Candidatus Finniella inopinata: one gene and its partner. Each later gene encodes a partner of the first gene's protein in a complex. Links are inferred from orthologs where the notes say so. Each region holds a gene or a part of one and is shown on either strand. Other genes may lie near its edges. The genes, in order: prfA and prmC.

What was found.
Region 2: the proteins of prfA (region 1) and prmC are in contact, whole or in part, in a crystal structure (PDB 2B3T), measured with the Escherichia coli proteins. The link is inferred for Candidatus Finniella inopinata from one-to-one orthologs.

Annotation. Positions count from the first base shown.
Region 1 is NZ_SCFB01000004.1:214,540-230,491, reverse strand. What follows is about bases 9,231-12,143. They hold prfA (peptide chain release factor 1), read left to right. Parts: upstream 9,231-10,103; coding sequence 10,104-11,183; downstream 11,184-12,143. Other genes in these bases: EQU50_RS02860 (SDR family NAD(P)-dependent oxidoreductase), read left to right, coding at 11,187-12,143; hisS (histidine--tRNA ligase), read left to right, coding at 9,231-10,097. Also shown: EQU50_RS02910 (ABC transporter substrate-binding protein), read left to right, coding at 1-780; EQU50_RS02905 (ABC transporter permease), read left to right, coding at 785-1,669; EQU50_RS02900 (ABC transporter ATP-binding protein), read left to right, coding at 1,688-2,476; EQU50_RS02895 (hypothetical protein), read left to right, coding at 2,743-3,645; EQU50_RS02890 (ISAs1 family transposase), read right to left, coding at 3,809-4,957; EQU50_RS02885 (hypothetical protein), read left to right, coding at 5,081-5,506; EQU50_RS02880 (BaiN/RdsA family NAD(P)/FAD-dependent oxidoreductase), read right to left, coding at 5,601-6,773; EQU50_RS02875 (hypothetical protein), read right to left, coding at 7,058-8,629; more of hisS, read left to right, coding at 8,832-9,230; more of EQU50_RS02860, read left to right, coding at 12,144-12,185; EQU50_RS02855 (hypothetical protein), read left to right, coding at 12,253-13,620; EQU50_RS02850 (Smr/MutS family protein), read right to left, coding at 13,684-14,181; mltA (murein transglycosylase A), read right to left, coding at 14,190-15,107; EQU50_RS02840 (Tim44/TimA family putative adaptor protein), read right to left, coding at 15,091-15,738. UniProt on the Escherichia coli protein: Peptide chain release factor 1 directs the termination of translation in response to the peptide chain termination codons UAG and UAA.
Region 2 is NZ_SCFB01000004.1:62,186-78,223, reverse strand. The notes cover bases 6,676-9,674. They hold prmC (peptide chain release factor N(5)-glutamine methyltransferase), read left to right. Parts: upstream 6,676-7,750; coding sequence 7,751-8,599; downstream 8,600-9,674. Other genes in these bases: EQU50_RS02200 (carbohydrate-binding module family 20 domain-containing protein), read right to left, coding at 8,664-9,674; grxD (Grx4 family monothiol glutaredoxin), read left to right, coding at 7,425-7,754; EQU50_RS02215 (BolA/IbaG family iron-sulfur metabolism protein), read left to right, coding at 7,168-7,428; EQU50_RS02220 (phosphoribosylaminoimidazolesuccinocarboxamide synthase), read left to right, coding at 6,676-7,168. In the rest of the region: EQU50_RS02250 (hypothetical protein), read right to left, coding at 4-813; EQU50_RS02245 (succinate dehydrogenase iron-sulfur subunit), read right to left, coding at 940-1,758; EQU50_RS02240 (hypothetical protein), read right to left, coding at 1,777-1,983; EQU50_RS02235 (YifB family Mg chelatase-like AAA ATPase), read right to left, coding at 2,218-3,555; EQU50_RS02230 (ISAs1 family transposase), read left to right, coding at 3,684-4,832; EQU50_RS02225 (ABC transporter transmembrane domain-containing protein), read right to left, coding at 4,973-6,079; more of EQU50_RS02220, read left to right, coding at 6,353-6,675; more of EQU50_RS02200, read right to left, coding at 9,675-10,583; EQU50_RS02195 (aquaporin), read left to right, coding at 11,106-11,333; EQU50_RS08565 (hypothetical protein), read left to right, coding at 11,343-11,465; EQU50_RS02190 (carbohydrate-binding module family 20 domain-containing protein), read right to left, coding at 11,467-13,728; EQU50_RS02185 (aquaporin), read left to right, coding at 13,935-14,609; EQU50_RS02180 (extracellular solute-binding protein), read right to left, coding at 14,663-15,988. UniProt on the Escherichia coli protein: Methylates the class 1 translation termination release factors RF1/PrfA and RF2/PrfB on the glutamine residue of the universally conserved GGQ motif, i.e. on 'Gln-235' in RF1 and on 'Gln-252' in RF2.

The DNA of each region.
Region 1 (15,952 bases):
GCCCAAGGAAACTTAGGCATATCCGCACAAATTGTAACACAGCTTTTATGTCAAAAACCAAAAGTGATGGTGGCAATTTCAACCCCCTCTGCGCAGGCAGCGCTGGCTCCTTGTTTGGGCCAAAAAGTTCCTTTGGTGTTTACTGCCGTGACAGACCCTGTGGGTGCGAAATTGGTTAAGGATTTAACAAATAAGACTGATGCGGTGACGGGGGTAAGTGATGCTTTGCCTGTTGCCTCACAAATTGAACTGATGAAACAATTGGTGCCTGGCATAAAAACGATTGGTGTGGTTTATAACCCCGGTGAAAGCAATTCCATGAAAATGGTTCAAGTCCTCAAAGAGGCTTTGGCGTTAGAAAACATTACCCTTATGGAAGCCACGGCCAGTAAGACAGCTGATGTCAGTGCCGCCGTGACGAGCCTTGTTGATAAGGTCCAGGCCCTTTATATTCCCAACGACAACACGGCCGTTTCTGGCATGAAAAGTATTGCATTGATTGCGGAACGTCACAAAATCCCCTTATTTGCGGGCGATGTGGGTTCTGTGGCGGCGGGGGCTTTGGCGACAAAAGGCTATGATCGTCGTGAACTTGGTAAAAAAGTCGCCGAGTATGTTGTGAAGATTTTACAAGGGGGCGATGCAGCCACCTTGCCTGTTTTAACAAATCATCCCCTGCACGTATTCGTAAACAAGCAAACGGCTGTTCGTATTGGGATAAGTTTCCCTGAAACATGGCTTAAAGAGGCTATTGTTGTCGGGGAAGAGGTTAGGGGATAAGCATATGAATTTGTTTCAGTTTGTAGGGACCGTCGAACTGGGTCTTATTTACAGCTTGGTAGCGGTGGGGGTTTTCTTATCGTTTAAAACGTTGAATTTTCCAGATATGACCGTGGATGGAAGCTTCCCTTTGGGGGCCGCGGTTTGTGCGTCGTTGATTACCCATGGCGTTCATCCAGGTCTGGCTACCCTTAGCGCCATTTTGGCTGGGTCGTTAGCTGGATGGGTGACGGCCTGGTTGTCAACGCATTTGCGAATTTTGAACTTGTTGGCCAGTATTTTAACGATGACGGCATTATATTCCCTTAACTTAAGAATTATGGGCAAGCCCAATATCGCGTTGTTGGGCGAAAAAACAATCTTCACTGAGTGGTTTGGGAACGCAAGTTTTTTGGGTTCTGTTTATCTTATGCCGCTGATGGTTATTGCCGTTATTTTGATGATGGGGGTTTATTGTTTCTTAAACACTCGCCTGGGTTTGGCGATGCGGGCAACCGGTAATAATCCACGCATGAGCCGGGCTCAAGGTATTAATGATAATAAAATGATTTGGCTAGGTCTTAGTTTGTCGAACGCTTTGGTGGCCCTGGCAGGGGCTTTGTTCGCCCAAGTTCATGGATTTGCTGATGTATCACTTGGTGTAGGGACAATCATTATTGGTTTGGCTGCGGTGATTATTGGTCAGGCGGTTTTGCCAACGCGGACAATTTTCCAGGCTCTTGGCGCGTGTGTTTTGGGGGCAATTTTGTATCGCTTGGTCATTGCCACTGCTTTAAATGTGGGCGACATTGGGTTGCAGGCTTCCGACTTAAACCTGGTAACGGCGGTATTGGTGGCTTTGGCTATGCTGTTGCCATCGTTGACGCAACGCATTAAAGCCCTTTCTTGATCCTCAGTTGGTGTAAAAATGATCACATTAAATAATATTCATGTAACTTTTGCCCCAGGTGCCATCACGGAAAAGAAGGCGTTACAAGGGGTCAATTTAAGAATTCAAGAAGGCGAATTCGTCACTGTTATTGGCAGTAATGGTGCCGGAAAATCAACGTTCTTAAATGCAATTGCGGGTGAGGTTTTACCATCCCAAGGGTCGATTTGTGTTGACGATAAGGATGTTAGTAAATTGCCCACTCATGCCCGTGCTGACTTGGTTGCCCGGGTTTTTCAAGATCCGTTGGCGGGGACGTGTGCTGATTTGACCATTGCTGAAAACATGGCCTTGGCTTTGCAGCGGGGGAAACGACGGGGTTTGTCGTGGGCCTTAAAGCACAATACCCGTGATCTTTTTTACCAGACACTTAAAAAGCTTGATTTAGGTTTAGAGGATCGTTTGGACACATTGATGTCTTTGCTGTCAGGGGGGCAGCGTCAGGCCGTCAGCTTACTGATGGCAACATTAAGCCCTTTGAAGATTTTATTGTTGGACGAGCACACCTCGGCCTTAGACCCAAAGACAGGGGCTTACGTGATGGAGCTGAGTCAGAAAATCATCACCGAAAAACAATTAACGGCCTTGATGGTCACCCATAGCCTTCATCAGGCTTTGCACTATGGCACGCGTACTATTATGTTGCACGAAGGCAAAATTATTTACGATGTGTCTGGGCCTGAACGGGCCAGTTTGACGGCACAGGATCTGTTAAAGCAGTTTGGACGTTCCATCGACGATGATCGATTGCTGCTGCAAGGGGGCTAATACTATACTGATGCTATTGCTTTTTTCTTGACGGCAAGTCCAATTAACTTAAAAAAGTTGATTAAAATTTAACCCATCAATTTATTTTGAAACTTAAAAATTTTTTATATTGAAATGTATATATAAAAACGCATATTGTGCGATTAAAGTGTAAGTTATCTTTAAGTTTTTTTAGGCCAAGCATTCTGCTGCTCAAAATCACCACTTAGAGGCTTGCAGCGCAGGTTCAATAATAAAATCACACTCAACTATTCTGAAAGTTTTGTATGCGTTATTTTCTAATATATTTTTTATTAATATTAGTTCCTAATTTAAACGCTGTTGAATATATCTTTGAAAAAGATCAAAGGCGTATTTTGGCATTCGGGTCTTCTGGCCAGAAAGTAACCCCAGTTATTGAAGGATTGACAAAGGACATCAGCGACAAGTTAGCAGACCCTGAGGCAATTGATTACAGTAGGGCTGCAAACACTAAAGAAAAAGAAATCATTTTTAAAGCCATCATAGGCAGTGTGGTTATTGACGATCCTCGAGACTTGCCGAAACTTTCAACAATTGACCATTCAAATAAGCATTTTCTTGCTCACTACCGTGCTCTAAAAGCTGTAGAAAGCATTGCATGGGCCTTGTGGTACAGAGCTTCTTGGAAATATGACTCTGATTGCCAATTGTTAGAGACTACATTAAAAAAAATAAACGATCAGGAGGGGATCAATTATAATTTTCTTCTAACCCCTCATTTCATGGGGTGGTTTTATGAAACGGTGTCGTCCTATCGACCCAGAGTGCTGCCTGTTGAGAAAGCTAAAACTTTATCTCAAAATAATCTACTTCACCAAAGAAATTCGAGCATTCGTCAAAATTCAACTAACCAAGCTAATGGTTTCCATTATGAAAAATTCTCTGATGACCTGTTTATGGTAGCCGAAAAGCTATCCACAAAAAATTTTAAGACTTGGGATGAATTTGAGAAGAAGCAAAAGCCTAAAAGAGAAGAGCAAAAGAAAGAAATAGATGAAGATTTTTTTAGAGACTTGGGGATGGGATTCCAGGCTTTTCGGAATACCCTTAAAATGTTCGATACGTTATTAGAAACAGATAAAACTTCATTAGAGGTATGGATTATGTACGCCTATATTCCGCGCCTTGGTGCATGGCGATTGCACTGACATCTCCTCAGCCTAGTTTTTAAAATTACGGTTTCTGCTATTTCCCAAACTTTTGTAGATTGATTTGATTTTGTAGGTTTTGAGAGATCTACTTCCTGTTTTTTTTATTTTTAGACACTATCCTCCCCTTTAAAAGACTTACCGTTTATATCAGTCAATCCGCTCAAACGCGCTTTAAATTGTGGTCAGCGGTTAGAATTTTCAATAAGTATTTGTTGTCCCAGCCTGCTACCTTCCGTCGACAGCTCACCCCTCGTTTATTCGTTTTTTCTTGCTTGAGTAGATTCAAAGCAATACGTCTCATGACAGCCAAATTCTTGGCCGCGTGGCCAACATGCACCTGGTTATGGTCTTCCCTAAAACCTACATCCAAAGACCAGTGCAGGTTAATTTCTATGTTCCAGTGTTTTCTGACAGCAACCATAAACTGATCAATATTTTCATAGGCTAAACTTGTTAGAAAGTAGCGGGTACTACGCTCAACCTGATTATTAGTTGTGCGTGTTGTTTCAAGCATGCCAACACCCTTTAACCCAGGCCAACGAAGTTGAAATACTGCCGGATCGCGTGCTGATACTAATGTATAGCGACGTGTTTCTATGCGACCATGATCATGGATCTTCTCTACTTTCCGTCGATTAAGCATCTTCTTGTACTGACGTGATTCTCCTATATGGAAAATTGCCTTGACCATTTCATGAAGCTTCGGTTGATTATCTTTTAGAGCTAATACGTAGTCTGCACCTTGAATTAAGATCTCTTCAGCAATTGACTGCTGACAACCCATGGCGTCAATGGTGACTGTACTACCAGTAACATCAATCATCTTGAGTAATTTTGGAATGGCTGTAATTTCATTGGATTTTTCATCCGTTTTAACTTGCCCTAAAAGAAGACTTTGATTGCTTGCCCAGGCACTTACAATGTGTAGGGCTTTTTTCTCTTTTCTTCTGTTGCCAGAACCCCGTAGCGTTTTTCCATCAATAGCAATAATCTCAGAATTAACATCGATAGAGAGTGACTTGATCCATGCATAAAAGCAGGATTCAAATTGCTCTGGGTCAAGTATGGAAAACACACGGCCAAAAGTATCATGAGATGGCACACCATTAGGCAGCTCGAGAAATGTTGATAACCAATCGTATTTGGCTTTGCCAAATTCACTAATATCAACCCAGTTATCAGCGCCACAAATTGTGGCCAATATTGTTATTACCAAGATATCGTGCAATTTGTGAAGCTTGTTGTGGTTATCAATACGAGGATCGGCAAGAGGTTCAAAATGTTTGAGGAAAGTATCTGATAACTGCATCCCTGTTTCCTTTTTCTTTATTGAGAAAAAAGAATAATAACAACGGATAGAACAGCAGAAAAGCCGAATAAAAAATTAGGAAATAATTTTTAGAATACTAAACTAATTTTCAGTGCAATCGCCATGCGCCTTGGTGAAACACCTACTCCCTTTGATTTAGGAAAGATAGATAACCTTGAAATGAGCATGACGGTTTTAACAAGTCCCGGTTGTAACATGAGTGTTCATATGGGTATTGAGCGAAATATTTTTCACATAGCCAACAAAAACACATTACCGACTCATGAAAAACTTGCCCTCAAATTGCATCGTTTTGCAGCTAAAACAACGCAAAATGTAAATCCAATCGTTCAGTACTTTACCACTAAACCAACTTTTATGATGAAGCGTATTTTGAAAAAACAGTTACCAAATGATTCTTATGTTTTAGGCGAGGAGGATTTTAAGAGGCTTCTAAAAGAGGAACCACAAAAATTTAAAAATTTATCGCACAATGAATTAATAAACCAACCTCTTCCAAGGATTACGGTTGATATAGGCAGGTTATAACCTTAAGAATGATTTTGCTTGGTAACAGGCGCCAATTCGTCACATATGGCCGGTCTGCCGCGTCCATATATGCCGTATTCAGTTGTCGCGGGTATCAGCAATGCTGCCCGGCACAGTACCCCGATGACCAGGCCCACTGAAAATTATAGCCGCCAAGCCATCCGGTAACGTCGACTACTTCGCCTATGAAAAATAATTGGGGGACCTTTGTGCTCATCAATGTTTTTGATGACAATTCATCTGTATCGATTCCGCCGACGGTAACTTCAGCCTTTTGATACCCTTCGCTGCCATCAATGGTCACTTTAAACTGGTGAAAAGAGTCTGCGATTTCGAATAAACGGTTGTTTTTAAGTTCGGTGATGCGGACCCCATAATCTGGGGTTGCCATTGTCTCGACAAGACGATTGGGGAAGTGATTTTTCAAGAAATTGCCAACAGTTTGTTTGCTGTTTCGATTGAGTTTAAATTCATCTTTCAAATCAATGTCTGGCAGCAAGTTCAAGGTTATTTCCTCTTTAGAAAATTTCTGCATATAGGACGAGATTTGCAAAATGGCGGGTCCACTTAAACCCCGATGAGTAAATAAAATATTTTCGCGAAAGTGTACGTCGTGATATGAGGCGATTGCATCAACAGAAATGCCACTTAAACTTGTGAACATATGAAGGGTCGAGGGTGGAACTTTTAGGGGCACCAGGGCAGGTTGTGTCGCCAAAACTTTAAGGCCAAATTGTCGGGCAATTTTATAGCCAAAATCTGTGGCACCTATTGGGGGAATTGATAGGCCGCCGGTGGCAATAATAACTGATTCGGCTGAAAGAATGCCATCAGAGGTGCTGATCTTAAAGTGGTCACCTTTGGCAATATTTGTGACGGCGCAGTTAAGACGAACGTCAACTTGACCCTTTTGGCATTCACTGAGCAACATGTTAATAATCTGCTTGGACGATCCATCACAAAACAATTGGCCCAAGGTCTTTTCGTGATAGGCAATATTATATGATTCAACAAGCTTTATAAAATCGTGCTGCGTATAGCTTGCCAAGGCCGATTTCGCGAAATGCGGATTGCGACTGATATAGTTTTTAGGACTTGCAAAAAGGTTGGTGAAGTTGCTTCGACCCCCACCAGAAATGCGGATTTTTTCGCCAATTTTGTTTGTGTGCTCAATCAATATAACGCGTCGCCCACGTTTTGCGGCGGTGGCGGCTGCCATAAGACCAGCGGCGCCTGCGCCAATAACGATGACGTCGCATATATTCATTTCAAATCATTTCCCTGGTGTTTCTGTTTGATCTTTTTCCCATAAACAGCGGCTTAAAAGCCTTAAATAGAATGACTATTCGGGACTTTCTCGTCTTGTTTCTGGAAAAAACCTCTGTCATAAAAATCCCGCAAAATGATTTGAATGGGGTATATCAATTGCAGTAAAAAAAGAAAGCTACGGTTGACTTTGTGTGGGCAGATAGCACAACAGTTGGATTGCATCGTCATGGATCAGGGGCTTTAAAAAAAGTTGGTAAAATCGCTTCTACCCCTAAAATCATTTCAAAGGAGTATATCAAGAGGGAACTTAGGAACATATGTCGTCGAGACCTCGATTGTGCTTCTATCCAATTTCAACTCTCCTACGAAATTAGTAATCCTTTTTTCTGTAATACCACCATTACGTGCCCATATCTTAAGTTTTTTGAGCCTTTTGAACAGTTGAGATTGTTCCAAAGCCTCTTCCTTATCTTCACTTAATTTTACTTGTGTATCAATTAAAACCAATTCCTTCAATTCCTGTAGGTTTGCTTTGCCCAACGCGATCAGAACATCATCATCACAACTAAACAGATACAAGCAAGTGACGCTGTCCAATAGGCTTTTCGAACCCCCATACCCCAGATGCTCAATCATAACATAAGAATAATACGGCTCTTCCAATATAAGAGTTTTGGCTTTCACACCGAGGTCACTTATTCGCCCTACCTCAGATAAGGCAATGCTAGCGCCAAGTGATAACACTTCTAAATCAAGGTTCTTCGTTAGAATATTCTGAAAATCATTGGCGGGGTTAGAATTCGTCATAAAATCTGAAAAACTGAGGCCGCTTAAGCTTATATCGCCCTTCATGATGGATTTATACAAAGGAGAATGTTTAAAATTAGTTCTCCTCTCGTAACCGCTTTTAGGCACTTTTAAACTTAAATTAACACTTGTGCCTAGTGGGCCCTTTTGGGCTACCGAATCGTCAGTCAGAAACGGATGCTGTTTTGAATCAAAGTATTGAATCCAACTTTCGTCAGGTGCTGTTTTTTGGGCAGTCTTAGGCCCGAAGGAAATTATGCCGCCATTTTTGTTCCATTCCCATGGGTTAACAGGTCCCTTTTTTTCATATGCGCTCCAAAGACTTGCTTGCGACGGGGTCAAAGCACCGATAAGTATTCCCTTGCCTGTTGCAAGGAGGTCTGCTGTGCGTGATTCTATTAACCATCCCTGAGTTACCAAGACAGTTACATGATCCCTGTGCGCCTGTTGATTGGGGTTGGGAAATTGTTCTATCTTTTGCTGAAGTCCTTTCGTAAAGGTGTTCACATCCTGTTCAACTTTATACGCAGAACGACCTAAGTTCTGCACCACATTCTGAATAGTTTCCATATCATTTCCGTAGCGGTCTTGGGTCGTTTTTTCGTCCAAAATACCCCAGCACCCGCCCAGTAACATCAAGGAAGCCTCTTGTGCCCCTTTTCTGATTTCTTGCATCTGATCTTTTTGAGTTGGTGACAAATCCATAGCCAGCTCAACTTCCTGTTGAATGCGATTCAGGGCGTATAAAACATTGACTCCGCTGGCTTGAATTCCCATCTTGCTTAGCAAATCGGACCAAACGGTATAGTCAGGTTTTTTGAATAAAGACTGGCTTTTTGTGCCTCGTTCAGCGTGATCAATGCTTAAGAAAAATGGAAGGATACCGTCTTTAATGGACGGTTGCTGAGCAAGGTTTGGCATAGCTTTGCTGAAAGCATTCACATCGATCGTTAACAAGCGCGTATCGGCTAAAGGGTTCTGGGATGCCATACTAAGCTCAAACAACCCCAATAAAAAAAAGAAAAAAGAAAATAAAATCTTACTCATTTTTGTGCTCCCTAAAAATGATTGTCACCTGATATATAGTACATAAAAATTGAAATGCAATGATTATGTTATCAGTAAGTTCAGGCAGGTATGAATAGGTTTGTACAAGATCAAGAAACCCTGAAGTGCGATCGCTACTGGTTGAATCCCAAAACATTATCCCCTAATATGCCAAGCATTACTTGTAAAACTTCGGTGATTTATGTCCACACAACCAGTTCGCGGAACACGCGATCTTTTAGGCGATGATTACGCCAAATGCAGTTATCTTAACCGTGTGGCATTCGATATTTTGGCAGCTTATGGCTATCAGGGAATCGAGACGCCGATTTTTGAACATACGTCGTTGTTCCAACGGGGTTTGGGCGAAACCTCTGACGTGGTGGGTAAAGAAATGTACACCTTTGCTGATCGTGGGGGCGATTCGCTGACCCTAAGGCCCGAGGGTACGGCCCCTGTTACGCGGGCTATTATCAGTGCAGGGTTGACCCAGACGTTGCCCCAAAAGTTGTTTTACAGCGGTCCTATGTTTCGGTACGAACGTCCCCAAAAGGGCCGGTACCGACAGTTTTACCAATTGGGCGTGGAATATATCGGTTCGGCCCATCCTTTGGCGGATGTGGAATGCATCGCTTTGGCTGACCATCTGTTAAAGGCCTGGGGCATTAGCGATTATCAGTTGCACCTGAATACTCTGGGTGATTTAGAAAGCCGCCAAAACTATCGCCAAGCCTTGGTTGATTATTTTGGCCGTTATAAAAATGACTTATCACCTGACAGTCAAATCCGGCTTGAGAAAAATCCGTTGCGGATTTTAGATTCCAAAGATGCTAACGATCAGGTGTTGTGCCAAGATGCCCCCTTGTTTGACGAATATCTAACCGAAGATTCTCGCCATTTTTTTGATCAGGTTCAAAATGGCCTTGTGACGTTAGGTATTGATTTCACCCGTAACCAGAAGCTTGTCAGGGGCCTTGACTATTATTGCCATACAGCTTTTGAATTCAAGACCAACTCGCTTGGGGCGCAAGATGCCATTCTGGCAGGCGGCCGCTATGATGGGTTGATGCAGCAATTGGGTGGGCCTGTCGTTCCAGCAGTCGGGTGGGCTTGTGGCCTGGATCGTCTGGCTTTGATGCTGACGGACTTTAAGACGCCTGACCATCTGAAAATTGCCTTGATTGCGGCTGAGGAAGGTTTAGAGCCGATCAGTTTAAAGTTTGCGCAACAACTTCGCCATGTCTGTGTTCCTTGTGAGGTATTCTTAAAAGGGGATTTATCGAAACGCCTGAAGGCCGCTGATAAAGCCGGCTGTCAGGTGGCCGTTTTGTTGCGACCGGAAGAATATCAATCAAACCAGGTAAAGATTCGTTATTTACAGCAAGATTTTTCCCCAGCTGGCGATAAAGAAACTATAGTGTCGATATCTGACCTTGTCCCCCACCTTTTGTCATTGAAAAAAGCTTAATTTAATATGTCATTTGATCAAAAACTAGACCGCCTAATCCAAAGGCACCAAGAACTGCGCGATGCGCTGGCTGTTCACACGCTCAGTGACCCCGCTGATTTTGCCAGATTGTCGAAAGAATATTCTGATTTGACGGAAGTGGCGGAGGCAGTTGGTGACCTTCGAAAGCAGCAACACGATTTAAAAGAGGCTGAGCTTTTAGCCAACGACAGCAGCCTGGACGCTGACATGCGCGAGCTGGCTTATTCCGAGTTTCACACCTTAAAAGAAATGCTTCCAGACCTGGAAAATCAAATCCGCCTGTTGCTGTTGCCAAAAGACGCCGATGATGATCGAAACGCCATTTTGGAAATTCGCGCGGGCACAGGCGGGGAGGAGGCTGGCCTGTTTGCCGCAGATCTTTTGCGCATGTACCAACGATATGCAGTGGTCAAAGGATGGAAGTTTGAGTTGTTGAACTCAGCCGACAGCGGCTTGGGCGCTATTCGAGAGGCCAGCGCGTCCATTTCTGGTAAGGGGGTTTTTGCGCGGTTGAAATTTGAATCGGGTGTTCATCGTGTGCAACGGGTTCCTCAGACAGAAGCAAGCGGACGTATCCACACGTCTGCCGCGACTGTGGCGGTTTTGCCAGAGGCTGAGGATGTTGACATTCAGATTGATGAAAAAGACTTGCAGATCGATGTCTATCGGGCGTCGGGGGCTGGTGGGCAGCATGTGAACACCACCGACAGTGCGGTGCGGATTACCCATATTCCAACGGGTGTCGTGGTCACGCAGCAGGATGAGCGATCACAGCATAAGAACAAGGCTAAGGCGATGAAGATTTTACGGGCCCGGTTGTATGAGGCTGAGCGGATGCGCCTTGATTCCGAACGTGCTGCCAGCCGGAAAACGCAGGTGGGGTCTGGCAATCGGTCAGAGCGTATTCGGACATATAACTTTCCGCAAGGTCGCGTCAGTGACCACCGGATCAACTTGACGCTTTATAAGATAGAGCAGATTTTGGCAGGGGAAGCGTTGGACGATATCATTGATCCCTTGATTTCCCATGACCAGGCTGAGAAGTTGGCCGAGGCGGTGGAGTAGGTCATGACCAGTGCTCTATCTAAAAAAATTCTGGTTACAGGGGCTGCGGGCTTTATCGGGTTCCACGTGGCAAAGCGCCTTTTGGAAGAGGGCCATACAGTTGTGGGTGTGGACAATCTGAACTCTTACTACAGTGTTCAGTTAAAAAAGGACCGTTTGAAACAGCTGGAATCCTTCGAATTTTTTCAGTTTTATTGCCTGGATGTGGCGGATCACCAAGCCATGGAAAAAATGTGGCAGCAAGAGAAACCCATCACCCATGTTGTGCACCTGGCAGCCCAGGCTGGCGTGCGGTATTCTTTGATTGATCCTTACCCTTATGTTCACAGCAATGTGACCGGATTCATGGTCATGTTAGAACAATGCCGTTATCAGGAAAATTTTGAGCATTTGGTGTATGCCAGTACATCCTCGGTCTATGGGTTGAACCCTTCGTTGCCTTTTAAGGAATCGGATCCGGTTGAGCACCCCATTTCTTTGTATGCAGCCACCAAACGGGCTAATGAGCTTATGGCTCAATCCTATTATCATCTATATCGATACCCCATCACGGGCCTGCGGCTTTTCACAGTTTATGGCCCCTGGGGGCGCCCCGATATGTCGTTGTTTAAGTTCACCAAAGCGATCTTGGCGGGTGAGACCATTGACGTTTATAACCATGGCCAGATGAGCCGGGATTACACTTACATTAGTGATATTGTGGATGGTATTTTGGCGGCCCTGTGGCGGCCAGCTTCTGTAGAACCCAGGGAACATCCCTTGTACAATTTGGGGAATGACCAAAAGCAGTCGTTGATGACGTTCATTGAGGCGTTAGAAGAAGCTTTGGGCAGAAAAGCCAACAAAAACTTCTTGCCCCTGCAGCCGGGTGATATTGTTGAAACGTCCAGCGATATCCAAAAAGCTAAGGTAGAGTTGGGGTATTGCCCCAAGGTGGATATTCACCAGGGGATCGCAGAATTTGTGGAATGGTACAAAACACACACAATTTATCTTAAATAATAAAACTTGAATTTTCCTTAATCAGGCATTACCTGTATTGCAGCTTCATTATTTGGGATTTGCACATATGTTTTTATTTCGTGGCTTCATTTTTTTGCTGGTGGGTGGGTTGTTGGCTTGCGCCAATGCCTCGTCGTCATCGTCTTCATCCTCATCGCCAGCGGCCTCGTCAGCGCCTGCTAATAGGTATCAAGCTATTCGGGATCATTTCCAGGGTGGGAATGATTATTCACAGGGAGAGGACTTTTGCTTAGCGTTGGATGTTATTCTTGATGTCGCTTGTGATGATAATCAAAAGACTCCAGAAGCGGAATATATTGCAGCTTGTTTGGATCCCACCTTTCCTTCAGTTTTATCCAATGTAATTAACGGCTACGATAGCAGAGCTGGAGAGTTTCTTGTTCGTTGGTTTGGGCAACAGGCTACTAACATACTGGTTAATCACAAACAAAGACTTAAAGCTGGTAATCGGTGGGAGCTAACCCACCATCACTTTGATGGCGTGTCCGATAAAGAATTTGATCAGTTCAAGTTGATAAGTTGTTATACTGAATTTTCTAGCCCTTCTCATCCTGTGCCTAATCCCAGCTTTATAATGATCCAAACCTTGTTTGAGTCGGGTTTTAAAGATCAGCTTGCCCGTTGGCGTAATAATCTTGGTCAAAACTTGGTCACTCAAGTTGTGGAAGTTCGTTCTGATCCTGCCGGGGAACCCTTATTGCAAAGTATTCTGAAACTTTTCCCAGAAGACGCGATTCTGGAGTCTGTTATAAATTCTACACATTGGAATAGGCATGAAAATGTGGGCATGCTTTTGGCTGCTAAACCTTCCATGTCTACCTACGTGAATGATGAAGGCCTGTCTGCCATCATGTTTGTAAGCAATTTACAAAGAGTGTCCGCTGATCATAAAGATAAGGTATGGGGAAATTTTATAACAAAAACTGAAAGAAGTCATACCTTGACACCGGACTTGGCGACTCCATTAAGAGCACTTAGAGCACTAAGTCATTTAAAGAAACCCCGAGAAGTTTCCCCCGCAATTTTGGCCAATATCGTTGCAACTGGAGGCGAGTGGGGAATTGATTTTGGACGGGCCCCTAAAAAGCAAGAATGGTCTGTAATTCGCGATACCCTCCATCGAGTGGGCGAAGAAGTTACCCTTGTTCGACAGAATGTTGGTTTCTCGGGGATCTTGACACATTTGCAAGAAATTTTGTTCAATGTTAGGCCTTCTTGGTCGGTAGATTCTAAAGATGAGGCGGCATATTTAAGTCATAGACAAAACGCCTTTATTGGGGCGGTTATTGCCGCGAAGCAAATGCTTCATATGAAACTTGACGATAATTGGTGGAAGGACATTGGATCACATGTAGGTCTTACGGGAACGCAGGCCAAGGTGCGCTATGAATGGCTTGAAAGCCAGTGGCAATAAAAGCAGAACTTCAATTTGAAACGTGATAAATTGTAGGAGCCCAGTTCTAAAATGAATTGCTGATTAATCATGGATGCGCAAACGGCGGACCTTCACATAAAAGGCGCCGGCACCCCCGTCCTGGGGCTTTGATTCGGCAAATCCCACCACCAAATGGGTGTTTTGACGGAACCATTCCTGCACAAAGGTTTTTAACGTAGCCCGTCCATCAGCGCTGTGAAGACCTTTGCCGCTGATTACCAAAACCCATCGCCGATTCATTTGCTGGCTGGCGTTCATAAATCGGCCTAAAGAAGCCTGGGCACGTTCCAGAGTATGCCCGTGCAGGTCCAATCGGCCATCTATGCTAATGGCTTTTAGATCACGGGCCTCTAAGGTGACTAACGGCTGGCTTGTGCCACGGGGTTTTCCAGGGATGACGATATCCCTTTTGGGAGCGGGGGATGAGAGGTGATGGGCTGGTCGCGGCGTTGCAAAATCTGTTTTTGTTTTTGTGAGACGTTTGATGCCCTCACTAAACAGTTTCCATAAGGCTATATCTTCAGGGGTTGGACCTTTCATCACAATTCCTAAATAGGTAACAAACGGTAACAATCACCTTTAACATTCATGACGCCAGCGGACTGTTCAGCGTTTTCCCCAAAACCCCAAAAGTAATCCCCCCGCGCGGGTCCCTTAATGGCGCCGCCCGTATCTTGGGCAATCATTAGGTGTTGGAGATTTACATCTTTCTGAAGAGGGTGAGGGATATCAACCCATACCAAAGTTCCCAAAGCCATATGTTTCTGATCCACGGCAAGACTTCGCCCTGGTGTTAGCGGCACACCTTGTGTTCCGATGGGACCGCCCTCAGCCAAGACCTTAAAAAACACATAAGATTTGTTCGTTGACATGACGTCTTCTGCCTGGACGGGGTTGTCCTTCAGCCATTGGCTAATCGTTTGCATTGTTACATTCTCAAGGTCTAACGATTTTTGCGTGATCAATGTTTTCCCTATGGGATGATAGGGATGACGGTTCGTCCCTGCATAACCTAACCTTAAAACAGTGCCGTCATCTAATTGAATGCGACCTGATCCTTGAATCTGTAAAAAGAAGGCGGCAATGGGATCATCAACCCAAACCAACTCAAGCCCCTGTCCCGCCAGCGCACCTTTCACAATGGCAGAACGGGGCAGGGTACAATCATTCGTCAAGGCGTATAGGGGCGTTTGATAAACGCCCCATTGTTGCAATGATCCGCGCAATAAAGGTTCATAATAACCTGTAAAATGCATGGGGGCTTCAAGACGATAAGCCCTTAAGTATTGCTGTATCAGATAACGCCAGTTTGCCCCATTATGCTGGACCACTGCCTGATAAAAAGGATGCCACTCTTTTAAAACAGGGTCGTCAAGAACGACCGGGGCTGAATATAACAAAGCCCGCCCAAGCGATAAAAAGGTATCCTGCCTCCACCCAGGCAGATCGTCAAATGGTATCAACACTGGTTCTAATCAATAACCAAGTTGGGGTTTTGGCTTTTATGGGCTTTTCAAACGTCCATAAATCCGTAACCGGGACGCGTATTCGAGCAGGGTTGTCAATGTTTTCACCAACCTGATTAAACGTCGCAATCATCTGGTCACTTTTAAAGCGCACAGTGATCTGGGCCTTTTTATCAACGACATCGATCGATACCAACTCTGCTTGAATCGAATCAACTTCAGTTTCTTGGCGCAGGCCTTTTTGTTGACGGTCTTGGATGGCTGTATAGAACTGGTCGTAAACTGTTTCTTCCAAAAGTTGCTTCAATAGATTTTCATTTCCCTCACTGTATGCCTTGATAATAAGACCAAAGGCATTTTCCGACCCGCGAATGAACGATCCAACATCGAAATCAGGCATCACCTTTTTCAACTGGCTGACCTGAACATCGACCTTGGAATCCGATTCCTCTGTCGAACTGGCTTTTCCAAATTGTTTGGGTATGACAATCACATTGTCTTTTTCACCCTCCTCGAAACGCGCTTGGCCCAAGGGGTTTAAGGGCTTTTCATTGCCAGTGCGCGTGCCCAAAACACTCCACAACCGGAAGAATAAATACCCAGCCAACACTGCAAAAACAATAATTTCCATCTTTGATACCTTACAAGCCTACTTACTGATCATACCTTTAATTCGCCATTTGATAAATAGATTGTGTGATATTTTGAAAAACCTGACTGGGCAAGTTAAATATTCCTTGGATAATATCTTCTGAGTAAGTTGCAATTAAGATCACACACTGGGAGTTTTGATGGGAAGTGGACCAAGATACTTCCCTCATGAGCACAAATACACAGAAATCGTC
Region 2 (16,038 bases), 150 kb from region 1 along the record:
GAATTATTCTTCGCCTCCTTCGCTATTATCATCTTCGGCAGAATCCTCGTCTTCAGCTGGTGCTTCTTCTGCGTCATCAGAAGAGTTACCGTTATCTGCTATCCCCAAAGCCCCATCCGCTTGCTCTTTTAAATGATCAGCCTTTTCTTTCAGATTCAAAGCCTTTTGGCCGAGTGAGGAATTAGAAACCTTTTCAAGGGCTTTTGCTTTAGCAGCTTCCTCATATTCAGCGGCTTTCTCAGCGGCTTTTTCCTTGAGAGCTTGCCCTATTTCAGAATCTGCAGCTTGCTGAGCGGCTTCTTTTGCTTTTTCCTTTGCACTATCCAGGAATCCGCTAAACCTAGAAGCTTTTGATTTAGAGCTCCCACTTTTATTTTTCGTTTTCTTATCATTATCAGCTTTCTTCTTGGTATCAGCTTTCTTTTTGGCATCAGCTTCTGCTTTTTGGGCTTTCTTTTCATCATTTAATGCATCTTTTTCTGCCTTTTCCGCGTTCTTCTCTTCTTTTTGAGCATCCTTTTCTTCTTTTTGATCGGCTTTTTCTTCTTTCTGCGCATCTTTTAAGGCTTTTTGAGCATCCTTTATTGCCTTTTGAGCTGCCTTTTCTTTATCTTTAGCTTTTTTCTCTTTAGCTTTTGCGGCTTTCTCTTTATTTTTAGCTTTCTTTTCCTTATCTTTGGCAGATTTTTCCTTGTTTTTAGCTGCCGTTTCTTTCTTCTTAGCCGAAGCTTCATCACTGGCATGGGCATAATCGGTCGAAACAGATGAAAGAATAAATAAGCTGAACGTAACGGTTAAAAATTTTTTTAGCATGTTATTCTGCGCAGTTTTTAATCTCATATTTCTAATGTGGCATGAAAGCATTAAATTAAGCTTAATAATATATAAAATTTAAACTAATTATTTTTAACCTCACCATGCTTATCAAGTAAAAACTCTCTAATCAATCTCGTGGCTGATTTTCTGTTTAATCTGGCTAATCGCTTTGGCTGGGTTTAAGCCTTTAGGACAGGTTTTCGCACAATTCATGATGGTGTGGCACCGGTACAATTTCATCTCGTCGTTTAGTTGTTCAAGGCGTTCTTGGCGGCCTTCGTCCCGACTGTCTTCTATCCATCGAAAGCTTTGTAAAAGAACGGCCGGGCCCAAAAACTGATCACCATTCCACCAGTAACTGGGGCAGGCAGTCGAACAACAAAAACAGAGGACACAATCCCATAGGCCGTCTAGTTTGGCTCGATCCGTTGGACTTTGTTTATGTTCTTGGTTTATGGGGGCGGGTGACGATATTTTTAACCAGGGCTCAATGGATGCATACTGAGCATAGGCGTGTTTTAAATCGGGGACCAAGTCTTTGATCACCGGCATGTGAGGCAGTGGAGTAATTTTAATTGTTCCCTCTACCTCGGAAATTGGCTTGATGCAGGCCAACGTATTTGTCCCGTCAATGTTCATGGCACAACTTCCGCAAACGCCCTCTCGGCATGATCGGCGAAAGGTTAGACTTGGGTCTAGATTGTTTTTGATGGAAATCAACGCGTCCAGAACCATCGGTCCGCATTGATTAATATTCAGGGTGAATTGATCGTATCTTGGAAGGTTAGGTGCTTCAGATTGAAAAAGGTCAGAAGTGGGCGTCCAACGGTAAATTTGAAACGTACGGTTGGATACTTCTTTTTCGGTAATCACGTCACCAGGGCTTTTGATAGCGCGCCCTGGTTTAATGCGTGAGTTCTTCGGAAGTCTTAATCTTACCACATTATTTTGCCACGTTAATTAGGCGGCTGAGGCAGCAGCATTGGCGGCAGCGCGAGCATTTGCCTGTGCTTGTTGTGCCTGCTGCATAGCAATCGCAGCATTTATGTTAGACTCTGGATTGTGCAGTTCTCCTGCTTGACCGCTTGCAATTGCAAGTTCTAAGCCCAATGCAGCTTGGCTTTTAGAAATTTGGCTTGTGCAACCGTCTTCATAAGGTTTCATCATGCATCTTACGCTAATTTCGGATGCGTTTTGCTCCGAAGAGACGTTTTGTACAGAAGATGCGGTCGCAGCCTGAAAGAAAATCAAGGTTGATACGGCGATGTATACAGGAATAAAAGGAATGAAAGGTATGCGCATGCTGGCTCCAGAAAAAATGTTTCTTAACATCCTTCATAGTAGTGCATAAACGTTAATTTTTGGTTAACTTTTTAAAAATTTAGTATGTTTTAGTTAAAATTAAGTCTTTTGACGATACCCCAACGTTTCAGCAATATGATGCTTCCGAATGGATTGGCTCTCTTCCAGGTCGGCGATGGTTCGGCTTACCCGCAAAATACGATGATAGCTCCGAGCTGATAATCTCAATTTTTCAACGGCTTTTCCTAACAGCGCTTTACCTTCCTCGTCCAATTCAGCAATCTGCTTTAGGTGATCACCATCAATGGTTGCATTTAACCAGCTGTAAAGATTTTGATGACGGTGTTGTTGACGTTTTCTGGCCTTTCTTACCCGGTTTGCCACAACGTGGCTGGGTTCGGATTCATGCTGACTTAATAATTCATCAGCATTCAAGGCCTGCACATGAAACAATAAATCGAATCGATCCAATAAAGGGCCCGAGATTTTATTTTGATAGTCATTGGCGCAAACGGGGGCGCGATGACATTGACGTTCTAAATCGCCAAAATACCCACACCGACAGGGGTTCATGGCAGCAACCAGTTGGATTCGGGCAGGATAGGTCGCATGGTTGTTGGCTCTTGCGACAACAATTTTCCCCGTTTCTAAAGGTTGACGCAAAGATTCCAGAGTTGGGCGCGAAAATTCGGGCAATTCGTCTAAAAACAACACCCCTTGGTGGGCCAGGGATATTTCCCCCGGCTTGACACGATTCCCACCCCCGACCAGCGAGACCAAAGATGCCGAATGATGTGGGTCGCGAAAGGGGCGTTGATGAATCAAGCCGCTTTCGGGCAACAAACCAGCCAGACTATGAATCATGGTGACTTCCAAAGCTTCGGCTGGTTCCAGCGGAGGAAGCAGACTTGGCAAACAACGTGCCAACATGGATTTTCCAGCACCAGGGGGCCCCATCATCAAGATATTGTGACCACCAGCGGCTGCAATTTCCAAGGCTCGTTTCGCCAAGGATTGCCCCTTAATATCTTTTAAATCAACGGTTTGACCATTAGACAACGATGCTGGGGCTAGTTCAGCAACGGGGGGGCGAAGCACTTGTGTGCCCTTGAAATGATTCATAAGGGCTAATAAATTAGGGGCGGCTAAGATTTTTAAATCACCAGCCCAGGCGGCTTCGCGACTGCTGACCTCTGGGCAGATTAACCCCCGATGATGCATCAAAGCGTTCATGGCAGCTGGCAAAACACCCACCACGGCTGCCAATCGACCATCCAATCCCAGTTCGCCAAGGGCCGTGTACTGGCTCAGTTCAACACCATCCATGGCGGCCATCAAGCCCAAGGCGATGGGTAGATCGTAATGGGACCCTTCTTTTTGGATATCTGCAGGGGCTAAATTGACGGTAATTCTTTTTGGGGGAAGGCTTAGGCCCAAATCATGGCGATTGCACTGAAAATTAGTTTAGTATTCTAAAAATTATTTCCTAATTTTTTATTCGGCTTTTCTGCTGTTCTATCCGTTGTTATTATTCTTTTTTCTCAATAAAGAAAAAGGAAACAGGGATGCAGTTATCAGATACTTTCCTCAAACATTTTGAACCTCTTGCCGATCCTCGTATTGATAACCACAACAAGCTTCACAAATTGCACGATATCTTGGTAATAACAATATTGGCCACAATTTGTGGCGCTGATAACTGGGTTGATATTAGTGAATTTGGCAAAGCCAAATACGATTGGTTATCAACATTTCTCGAGCTGCCTAATGGTGTGCCATCTCATGATACTTTTGGCCGTGTGTTTTCCATACTTGACCCAGAGCAATTTGAATCCTGCTTTTATGCATGGATCAAGTCACTCTCTATCGATGTTAATTCTGAGATTATTGCTATTGATGGAAAAACGCTACGGGGTTCTGGCAACAGAAGAAAAGAGAAAAAAGCCCTACACATTGTAAGTGCCTGGGCAAGCAATCAAAGTCTTCTTTTAGGGCAAGTTAAAACGGATGAAAAATCCAATGAAATTACAGCCATTCCAAAATTACTCAAGATGATTGATGTTACTGGTAGTACAGTCACCATTGACGCCATGGGTTGTCAGCAGTCAATTGCTGAAGAGATCTTAATTCAAGGTGCAGACTACGTATTAGCTCTAAAAGATAATCAACCGAAGCTTCATGAAATGGTCAAGGCAATTTTCCATATAGGAGAATCACGTCAGTACAAGAAGATGCTTAATCGACGGAAAGTAGAGAAGATCCATGATCATGGTCGCATAGAAACACGTCGCTATACATTAGTATCAGCACGCGATCCGGCAGTATTTCAACTTCGTTGGCCTGGGTTAAAGGGTGTTGGCATGCTTGAAACAACACGCACAACTAATAATCAGGTTGAGCGTAGTACCCGCTACTTTCTAACAAGTTTAGCCTATGAAAATATTGATCAGTTTATGGTTGCTGTCAGAAAACACTGGAACATAGAAATTAACCTGCACTGGTCTTTGGATGTAGGTTTTAGGGAAGACCATAACCAGGTGCATGTTGGCCACGCGGCCAAGAATTTGGCTGTCATGAGACGTATTGCTTTGAATCTACTCAAGCAAGAAAAAACGAATAAACGAGGGGTGAGCTGTCGACGGAAGGTAGCAGGCTGGGACAACAAATACTTATTGAAAATTCTAACCGCTGACCACAATTTAAAGCGCGTTTGAGCGGATTGACTGATATAAACGGTAAGTCTTTTAAAGGGGAGGATAGTGTCTAAAAATAAAAAAAACAGGAAGTAGATCTCTCAAAACCTACAAAATCAAATCAATCTACAAAAGTTTGGGAAATAGCAGAAACCGTAATTTTAAAAACTAGGCTGAGGAGATGTCAGTGCAATCGCCATGGGTTGATAGGCAAAGCTAACCTTGTCAAAAATAACTTTACCTCCCTTAAAGGCAAGTGGCCGAGCATTGGGTATATCCTTAATGTCCTGCGGTTCATCCAACAAATGGAACATTTCTTCTAAGTTGACCAGGGCCAGCTTAATTTCACGGTAGGCAAAACCTAAGTTAAACAAAGGAATGGCCAACTGAATCAGGAAAAGGTTGACGGCAATTAAATCACCTGTGGTCATTGTGTTTTGAGTAATGCCCAGGCTCGCCAATACCATCACAGCAATCAGCCCTAAAGACATAATCACAGCTTGCCCAATGTTTAGGTACGATAAACTGATTTTGCCTTGCAAAGCAGCGATTTCATACTGCCGCAAAGCCGCATCAAATCGATTTTTCTCGTGCACCTCATTGGAAAAGTATTTTACTGTTTCGTAATTTAACAAACTATCTATGGCCTTGGTCTGGGCCAAATTATCACTGGCGTTCATGGAACGCACATAATGAATGCGCCACTCGGTCAGCTTTAGGGTGTAAAATATGTAGGCAGCCATGGTGACCAAAATTACCATCGAAAAGCTGATACCATAAAACCACCACAAAGCCCCACAGACCAAAATGATTTCAACGATAGTGGGTAAAATGCTAAATGTCAGAAATGTCAATAAAGTTTCAATCGACTTGGTTCCTCGTTCAATAATGCGGGTGATTCCCCCTGTTTGGCGGTCAAGGTGGAACCGTAAACTTAAATGGTGCAAATGTTCAAAGACCTTAACCCCGATTTGGCGTAAAGCACGCTGGGCAACTTGCGCAAAGACGGCGTCTCGAACCTCTGAAAATAAGGACGACGCCAGACGAGCCGCCCCATAAAAGATAATTAAGGAATAGGGTATAATCTTAGGGTTATGCATCAGGTGATCTACAGCATATTTCCAAGTTAAGGGCGTGGCCAACAAAGCGATTTTTGATAAAATTAATGCGGCCGAGGCAATAACAACACGCACCCTAACGCCCGGCATGCATTGCGGCCATAAAGATGGCCATAATTTTCGAAAGGTGCTTAATTTTGGTGTTGACATAGTAACCCGTGATTCCCACTTAATGTTCAGTAGTAATAAGATTGCTGATTTAAGCAAAATTTGCTATACCTCTTTCAAATGATTTGCAAGTTTTTTCTCGTCCCTTTAACGTTCCAGATGTCATTCCCGCGCAAGCGGGAATCTAGATAATAATACAACTGGACCCCCGCCTTCGCGGGGGTGACAAATGGGATGCAAGGGAGACGGAAGCTTCTGAAAAATTGTTTAAGAGAGGTATCTAGACAAATTGGGCATTTTATAAAGGTTATGCGCATGTCAATTGGTTCTAAACCAGCTTTGTTGGGCGATAGAAAGCCGCCTCGCCGTCGTCATCTTTATGAAGGCCGCACCAAGACTTTGTTTGACGGGCCTGATCCGGGTACCTTCGTTTTGTATTTTAAAGATAACTGCAAAAAACAAGACGGCGTTTCCGTGATTGGGAAGGGTGTTATTAACAATCGTCTATCGGAAATGTTTATGGTGCGTCTGAATGAGATTGGTGTGCAGACGCATTTAATACGTCGCCTTAACATGCGCGAGCAATTGGTGCGGGCTACACAGAATTTGCCCTGTCATGTGATTGTCCATAACTTAGCCATTGATAATTTTGCGAAACGTCTGGGTCTTGAAGAGGGGATGCTGCTGCCTGAAGCTATTCCAGAGTTTCACGTTAAAAGTAAGGATTATGCGGAATCTGTTATTTCAGAACGTCATATCACGGCATTGGGCTGGGCGGATGAAGATGAATTGGACTGCATCAAAGAAATGACGCAGAGGATTAATGACTTTTTGTGTGGTCAGTTTATTGCTCTTGGCTTACGCCTTATACGGTATCAGTTGGAGTTTGGTAGGGTTTATCTTTCTGATTACATGGGCGACACGCAAATTGTTCTGATTGACGAGATTAGTGCCGACAGTTGTTGCGTTTTGGACATTGAATCGGGGGAGCGCCTTGACATTGATTCCTTAAGCGGTGAAGATCTTGGTCATTGTGATCAGCGGTCACGGTACCAAAAATTGGCAGAGAAATTTGGGCTTTTAAAGGCGGGTGGGCCGGCTGATTTGTTGATTCGAGAGGAAATTCTTTAATGCCTCTGCCAAGTAATGTTTTGGAAAAGTTGCTTCGCGACTGTTTCCAAGATGGTGTCATTGAAATACAAGATTTAGCTGGTGATAATGACCATTACCAAGTAACAGTTTTAAGCGATGATTTTATTGGAAAAACAAGGGTGCAGCAGCACCAAATGGTCTATCAGGCGCTAAACGGTAAAATGGGCGGGGACCTACACGCCATGGCACTTAAAACGGGCGTTTTGCCCCCAGAAACTTCAAAAGGAAATACGTTATGACAATCACTGTGCAAGAACGAATTCAAGATGACCTTACTCAAAATGCCGTTGTTTTGTACGTGAAGGGAACAGCAGAGACTCCCCAGTGCGGTTTTTCCGCCATTGTTATCCAAATTTTAAAGTCGATGGGCATTCCATTCAAGGCGGTTAACGTTTTGGCTGATCCTGAGATTCGCCAGGGGATTAAGGATTATAGCAATTGGCCAACGATTCCGCAGTTGTATCTTCAGGGCGAATTCATTGGTGGGTGTGACATTGTTCGCGAAATGCACCAGGCAGGTGAATTACAAGATTTGTTAAAAGAAAAAGGCATTGTTGCGGCTTGAGGGCGTTTTCAAAGGATTTGCAGACCCTTATCAGCCAACTCCAGGCGGCCGGGATAGACAACCCAAGGCGTGAACTGACGCTTTTAATCGCCTTCCTTCAAAATCGATCTTATACAGATGTTTTTTTTGAGCCTGCCATCAGCGGCGAAGATTTTGACCGGTTGGTCCCTTTAGTCCAGCGCCGTTGCAATAACGAACCCTTGTCAAAAATTATAGGGCAGCGGGAATTTTGGAGTCTACCGTTTAAGGTGACGGCCGATACCCTGGATCCCAGGCCCGACAGCGAGACTTTGATTCAGGCTGTCTTGGAACATTTTCCTGATCACGATATACCATTAACCATAATTGATTTTGGCACAGGGACGGGGTGTCTGTTTCTAAGCTTATTATCGGAATATCCCAACAGTTTAGGGGTGGGGGTCGATATCAGCGATGCTGCCCTGGCCGTGGCCCAACAGAATGCTGGGCGGCTGGGTTTGGATCAACGGGCCTCTTTTATCAAGGGCAACTGGGCAGAGGGGATGCAGGGGACATTCGACGTATTGATCAGCAACCCCCCCTATATTGGGTTGAACGATCTGCTGGAGGATTCGGTGAAACAGTATGATCCCCATCAGGCTTTATATGCCGGGGAGGATGGTCTGGCAGCTTATCGGGCCCTGTTGCCTCAGCTTCCTGCTTTAATGCACCCCTATAGTCTAGCCTTTTTGGAGATTGGCCTGGGGCAGGGGGATACGGTTCGGTGGGTGGCAAAACAGGCAGGGTTGGTTTTTCTGGCCACCTACCCTGACCTGTCAGGCATTGAAAGGGTGGTGGTGTTTGGGAAAAGCGGCCCCGGGCATTAACCACCTCTGTATTTCTAGCTTCCACCGTGATCGTGCCGCTCGTTCTGTATCCATGACCTTACCATTACCAGGTATCGTTTGTCGTTGCGGCGCCGGTTGGAATAGTTAAATCATTTCCTGGGTACCAAGTTATTGCGGCGCCATTTTTTTGGATATACTTATAAGGCACCGAAGCATATGGTGTGTTGAATTTCACAGACATACTTAATGCAGAAGAACCAGACATGGGGATAGCATTCGCCGTATTCCAATTGCCCAACTCCGTAGCACCTCCAACCAAATAGACATTTGACTTTGTGGTACGTAACGAAAAGACAGTTGTGAAGCTATCATAAGTAAAGTATTTGACATTTCTAGAATAAGCTGTGGCGCTGAAGCTACTTGAACTCTTTGTGTAAGAAGCCCCAGCTTCATCCTTATATACTCCGTTGGGGATGTTAACATTGGAGTCCTTTTTGAGGTCGTTCGAAGTAATGGAGCGATTATTTGGCCCTACATTAATCACGGCAAACCCAAACTGACGAGCAATTAACAATGTGTTGTCATCAAGTTTCACCATGTATTCGTATTGGGCATTTTTGTCATCCATTGCTTTTCTGAAGGCAAGAGCATTTTTTATGATATCAGCAAAGTCACCGGTGGCGACTTGTATCTTTTGTTTGGTGTAAGGCGACACAGCGGATACAGGTTGGGAGCCAACCTCATCTTCAAAGCGCATAATAAGGGGTGATCCATCGCGTTTAGCCAACAGGTAGGCGTTAGCTAGTTGTGAATTGATAATAAATGCGGGGTTTGTTCGTTCCTCTGCGCAAATTATACAGATACTAGGATTCCCTGGCAGTGTTTGTTTAGGATCGGTGCCACCATTAGCGTTATGTACCATACCCAGAGAGTCATAAGTGTGCATTCCACTGTTGTAAAACCCATTCCTGCTACCTCCTATGTTGGGAAACATGTCGTGGTTAACGGAAAATGTTGCTCCCGATTGAGCATTGCCAAGGGCTGCTGGCATGATAAGTTTCCCAATGCTGCCATTGTTTGAATTGGCAATACATGATTTTGCCAGACTGTTTTGTAAGATGAAATCCTCCATTGGTGTCACTTGAGCATAGGGGGTGACTGTAGAAAGACTATAATCATAAGCTTCTCCATATCCACGATCAAAGGTGATGCCTTTATTCTTTGCTTTTTGAAAAATAGACTGCCAATTACTTGGGCTGGTTGCCTTTGAATTATCTATACGGATTCCGGCAACCCCAATGTCACGAAGAATTCTTAAGTAGCCAACAATCATGTCTTGTACATACGAATTGCCTAAATTCAACTGGGGACCGAATCCCTCCCAACTGGACTGTGACTTGAAAAAGCCATCAGGAAAGGTCTTGAAGTCTTGTGCAACATTCAAACCAGCAATTTTCATGGGGTGCAAAACAGCCTTATTAGTTGCATCCTGCATATCAAAAGTAACGTGGGCGAAGACCACGTCAACAATAACACCAACTGATGGGGTTACGTTTTTTGCTGCTTGAATAAAGGTCGTCAAGTCCGTAATGCCGCCATATAACCTGCTTTGTGGCATGTACCCGACAGTAATATTTTTCTTTGAGTTTTGAGCCGTTGAAGTGCTGTCCGGAATAGAAACTCCATAACTGGTAAGATCGGACAAGGTATTTGCTATTGAGGTGCTTGCTGGTCCTGAAGCTTTTAAGGCAGGTACTACCCCATTGACGAGGATGCAATTGGCAGAATCAAACACAGCAGGACTTTCCCAGGGAGCATTGTACTTCCAAAAGCCGCATTGGTACCCCCCGTAAGATGGTTCGTTGAATGGTCGTGGGTAGTAAGGTGCATATGGCGCCACTGGGAGCGCTGTAGGTTTTGATTGAGTTGTGGGTTGTTGAGTAAGATTCTGATCGTTCAGAATCATGATATAAGGCTGATAAGCCGAATTCCATGTGTTCAAAAGAGCTGGTGCATATTGCATAGGGGAAATTTGGATATGTGAATACCCCCTTTGGCTGGCACGTATCAATATACGATTGATTGAGAGGGCTCATGTTAGCAGTTTTATAAATTGGAAAGTAACTAAAATCAAACGTTGGATATCTTTCAATGGGAACTAACGACAGATCGAACGCATGCAAAATGGCCCGAGGCCGGGGGGGATTCGCTGCTCCACCGCTGCCATCAAGAGGGCCATTTCCTTTAAACAAGAACATCGGTCCGCTGACTGATTGTGCCCCTGTTGCATACGCAGAGGTACCAAGAGCCGATACTAAAAGTAAGCCCTGTATAATTTTATTAATACGCATGTTTTTCTACCAATATTAATTTAATAAATATCAATATATTATGAATGTAAGTTGTTAACATGTGGTTAATAATGTTTAAAAATGGATCTTGTTACAAAATATAAATTTAATCTGAAACAAAAAAATTCTATTAAATTAATCTAAAAACAATGATATCATGCTAAAAGTTGTAGTAATTTTTTTGGAAATTGTATATGTGCTCGAACCTGTCTAAATATTTTGCAGAATTTATAGGAACATTGCTTTTGATCGTTATGGGGGTGGGGGCGGCTGTGTTGGCTGGTTCGTCCATCGGTTTTTTGGGTGTCTCTCTGGCGTTGGGGCTTACGTTGATGCTGTTGGCGTATACCCTTGGGCCTGTCTCAGGCTGTCACATTAATCCGGCGGTAACACTGGGGCTTTGTTTTTCGGGGAAATTTTAGGCGCGTCAGGTGGTGCCGTACATTGTGATGCAAGTGGCAGGCGCCCTTGTGGGGGCGTCTATCCGTTTATATGATCGCCTCTGGCAAGGCTGGCGGGGACAACGGCTGCCCCTACCCAGCCTGTTTTGCTAACTTAGCTTCCGTAGTTGCGCCACTCATACTGAAGATCTGATCCTGCATTAACATTTAAGGTCCGATTATTACCTGGTTCCCATTCATTTATTGTACGTTGTTGATTATCATCCACAGTTCCCTTCGCAAATTTATAGGAAACAGAATATTCTGATGGAAAGCTGATGGGGATGGTTTGCCATTTTGGATACATATTGCCTGTGGAGCTTAAATTCATCATGATATTCAAAAAGTCAGGACGGGCTGACCAATTGCCCAACAATGGATGATTACCCAAAACAAATAATTGTTGCCCAAAACTAGATGTATTAGCGTTCTTTGCCTCGAACACCACTGACCTTGAACTCATAGATGTTGGCGGGTTTTGCAAGACGAAGTATTTAACATTTCTTGAAGAGGCTGTTGCGTTGGTTGCGCCAGTTTTAAATCCGGATGAAGTTTTTGTATACTTTGCAGGCGGCGTGTTTGTGTCTGCTAGGTCTATGTAATAGGAACCTGTGGTATTAGCGGATGTGTAGCTAGTGTCGGGTATATACGCTGAGGGGACCTTTTGAAGGTCACTCAAAGCGATGGTGCGGTTATTTAAACCCACATTAATGACCGCAAAACCAAACTGCCGGGCAATTAGTAATGTTTTTCTATCAAGAGCTACCATGTACTCGTGTGGAGCGTTTTTGGCATCCATGGCTGTTCTGAAGGCAAGAGCGTTTTTTATGATATCAGCAAAGTCACCAGTTGCTGTTGCTGAAGTGCCAGACAAATTACCTGCTTCATCTTCAAACCGTATGATGAGGGGCGATCCATCACGTTTTGCTAGCAGGTAAGCGTTACCTAACTGTGAATTGATAATCAATGCGGGATTGGTTCTCTGGGCGGCACAAATTGTGCAGCTGCTAACATTGGTTGGGTTCGGTACGTGTATCATATTTTTATCGGAAGTGTAAGAATGATTGCTATCTTGTCCCTGCTGGTTAAATCCCCCGTAAAACCAAAACCTGCTTCCCCCTATGTTTGGGAACATGTCATGTATTACGGTAAAGTTAACGGCTGATTGAGTGTTGCCAAGAGCATTCGGCATGACAAGGCTACTGATACTACCATTATTCAAATTATTAATGCAGGATGTTCCTAGGCTGTTTTGTTGTAAGGTAAAGTCTTCCAATGGCATGATTTGAGCGTAGGGACTAATACTTGGAAGCCAAGAATCGAATTTTTCTCCGTATCCAAGATTAAAAGTGACTCCTTTGTTGTATGCTTTTTGCAAAATTATTTGCCAATTGCCTGGACTGGTTGCAGACAGATAATCTATACGAATTCCTGCAATACCAATGTCATAAAGGAACTGTAGGTAACCAACGATCATATCCTGCACATACGAATTGCTTAAGTTAAATTGGGGACCATAGTTCCAGGATGATGATGATGATGGAGTAAAAAAACCATTACCCTTTGCATCAGTTGGAAAGACCCTGGTCGTATCAAGTTGTGGCGTGTAACCATTTATATAAGCTGGCCTCAAAGTAAATAACGAAGTCGAAGGTTTGCTTTTATCTTTTAGTTCTTTCATAAAGTCATCAACTTGGTTAAACACAACGTCTGCGACAAAGCCAATATTCTTGGCTTTTGCGTAATTAATGAGAGGTAATAAGTCTGTGAGCCCACCATATAGTGCACTTTGCAGCATATACCCAACAGTAATATACTTGCCACTATTAGCCGTATCTGGAATAGTAGCCCCATATTTCTTTAGATCAATTAAGTTAGAGGTTGAACCACTCGCGCTCGTTAAAGCATCCTTAACGGTGTTTAAATAAGCTTGCCGAGAGTTATAGGAAGGGGATGTTGATGTTGCTTGTGGGTCATCAAGAATCATAACAAGAGGTCTATAGGCTTCGCTCCAGACGTTATAAACGGTGGGATTATACTGCGTAGCGGATATTTGGATGTGTGAATACCCTCTGTTTGAGGCACGGTCTATGAAACTATTGCTAATTGGGTCCATCTTAGAAGCCGTGAACGCTGAGGGGGTTGAATCGTCGGGTTTAAAGGTTTCAGGTCTTGTAATAGTCGTAAGCGACAAATCAAACGCATGCAAAATGGCGCGGGGTCGTGGCGGATTCGCTGCCCCTCCGCTGCCATCAAGGGGGCCGTTTCCTTTAAACAGGAAGGTAGGTCCACTCACCGATTGTGCCCCTGTTGCATACGCAGACGCACCAAGAGCCGATACTAAAAGTAAGTTCTGTATAATTTTATTAATAAACATCTTTTATTCCAAATATTAATTTTATGATTGTAAATTCATTGTATGTTTATATTGTTAATATATATTTAATGATATTTATAAATGGATCTTATTGCATAATATATGTTTAGCTTAAAAACAAAAAATCGTTTTAAATTAATCTAAAAACAATGATATCATGTTAAAAGTTGTAGTAATTTTTTTGGAAATTGTATATGTGCTCGAACCTGCCTAAATATTTTGCAGAATTTATAGGGACATTGCTCTTGGTTGTCATGGGGGTGGGGGCGGCTGTGCTGGCTGGTTCGTCCATCGGCTTTTTGGGCGTCTCACTGGCTTTTGGGCTAACGTTGATGCTGTTGGCGTACACCATTGGGCCCGTCTCGGGATGTCATATCAACCCGGCGGTAACTTTAGCACTTTGCTTTGCTGGGAAATTTCAGGCGCGTCACGTGATTCCGTATATTATCATGCAAGTAGCAGGGGCTCTTGTGGGAGCCGCCATCGTTTACGTGATCGCCTCTGGCAAGGCTGGCTTTGATGTTCATGCGGGGTTTGCCTCTAACGGATTTGGCGCTCATTCACCTATGGGATATACGTGTATGGCGGCAGCCATCATAGAAGTTGTTACGACAGCGGTCTTGGTGTTCGCGGTTTTATGTACAACCAGGAATAATTTTCCGGCGGGCTTCGGCGGACTTTTGGTTGGCATAACATTGGTTGCCATTCACCTGGTCAGCATTCCTGTCACAAACACGTCCGCGAACTTTGCAAGGTCTTTTGCGACGGCTGTTTTTGCAGGTCGAATCTTTTTAGATCAATTGTGGCTTTTTGGGGCGGCGCACATCATCGCATCTATCGCGGCCGTTACTGTTTTTCGGATTCTGTATTGCAAGGACTAAAGAAAATTATGGCGGCACTTAAAATAAAGTGCCACCGGTTTATCTCAATAACTCTAGCTATTCTTAGAATCTAGCAACTTATTACCTTCTGATTCTATCGTTTTAATAGCGTCTTCTGCACTAATTTCTCCCTTAATGCATTTCTCCATTTGTTGGACTTCAATTTTGCGAATGCCGGGAAAACTGTCCAATAAGATGCCCCGACTGAATGTACCGGGTTGGTTGGTTGTAAAGGAATCATAGGCTATTTTAGCGGCTTGGACGCCTAAATCTGTGGAATCAAAAAAACCTTCCTTTACGTTAATCTCGTAGGCTTTTTTTACGACGGGAACATAACCCGTCATGCGCTGCCATTGGGCTTGAACTTCAGGTGTGACCAAATAGTTTAGAAATTGTGCAATAACTTTCATTCGTTCACACGATTGGGGTTTATTCGCCACCCAAAATGACCCGCCACCAGAGATAGTATTAAAAGGACTGCCAGCTTGTCTCCAGTATGGAAAAGCAGTCACGCCAATTTCGAACTTACCATTGACAAGTTTTGCAATGTCAGAATGGCGATTCCCGCCGTTCGTTAAATAAACGATCTTGCGGTCTGCAAAGGCTTGTTCGGCCTTTGGACCTTGTTCCAGAGAAAACCACCCCTTTTTAGACCAGTCCCGTAAAGCCTTAAAATGAAACGTGAAAAATCGGTCAAAGAATAAACGCGCATCTGGGCTATCAACCCCGTTACCGTATGTGGCAATTTGTTTGTTATGTCGCCCGCCAATTTGATCAATTTGGTGTCCTGATAGCCACCCAGCGCCCATACCTGCAGGTTCACCGGCACTTTTTAATTTTTCCATTTGTTCATCAAATTCCTCAAATGTAATAATCGGTTTGAGTTTTGTATTATTTAATGCTGTTTTATTGTAGTATAAGACAACTGTGGAAATATTAAACGGAACAGAAACAAACTGCGCTCCTCCAGCTTTGTAAAATAAAATAACCTGAGTCAGAAAGCTATCTTCGTCTAATACAAGTCCAGCATGTTGCATGATCTGCCGGATGGGTATGTATACGGCATGTCCGGCCGGATCCTTAGCTCCAAGCATACTGCGCGTTGCCATCTCATAGGCCTGAACAATATCGGGCCTAGTTTCCTTGGACGCACTCAAATAGGATTTTACCACATCATCGTAACTTCCCTTTAACTCCACCTCGATTTCAAAGGCGCTTCCTTCTCTCTTTAATGATTGATTGAAGACGTCTATGATTTTTTGAAAATGAATACCCAATTCACCCGCAAATCCATGCCAGACTGTTATCTTTTCAGAATTGCAGTTTTGGATGGTGACCAAGCACAATAATGCAGTCATAAAGAAAGGTTTTATAAACATGGTAAGTGTCCCATTCGATTATTACATGATCAATTTGCTTCTATCATCAT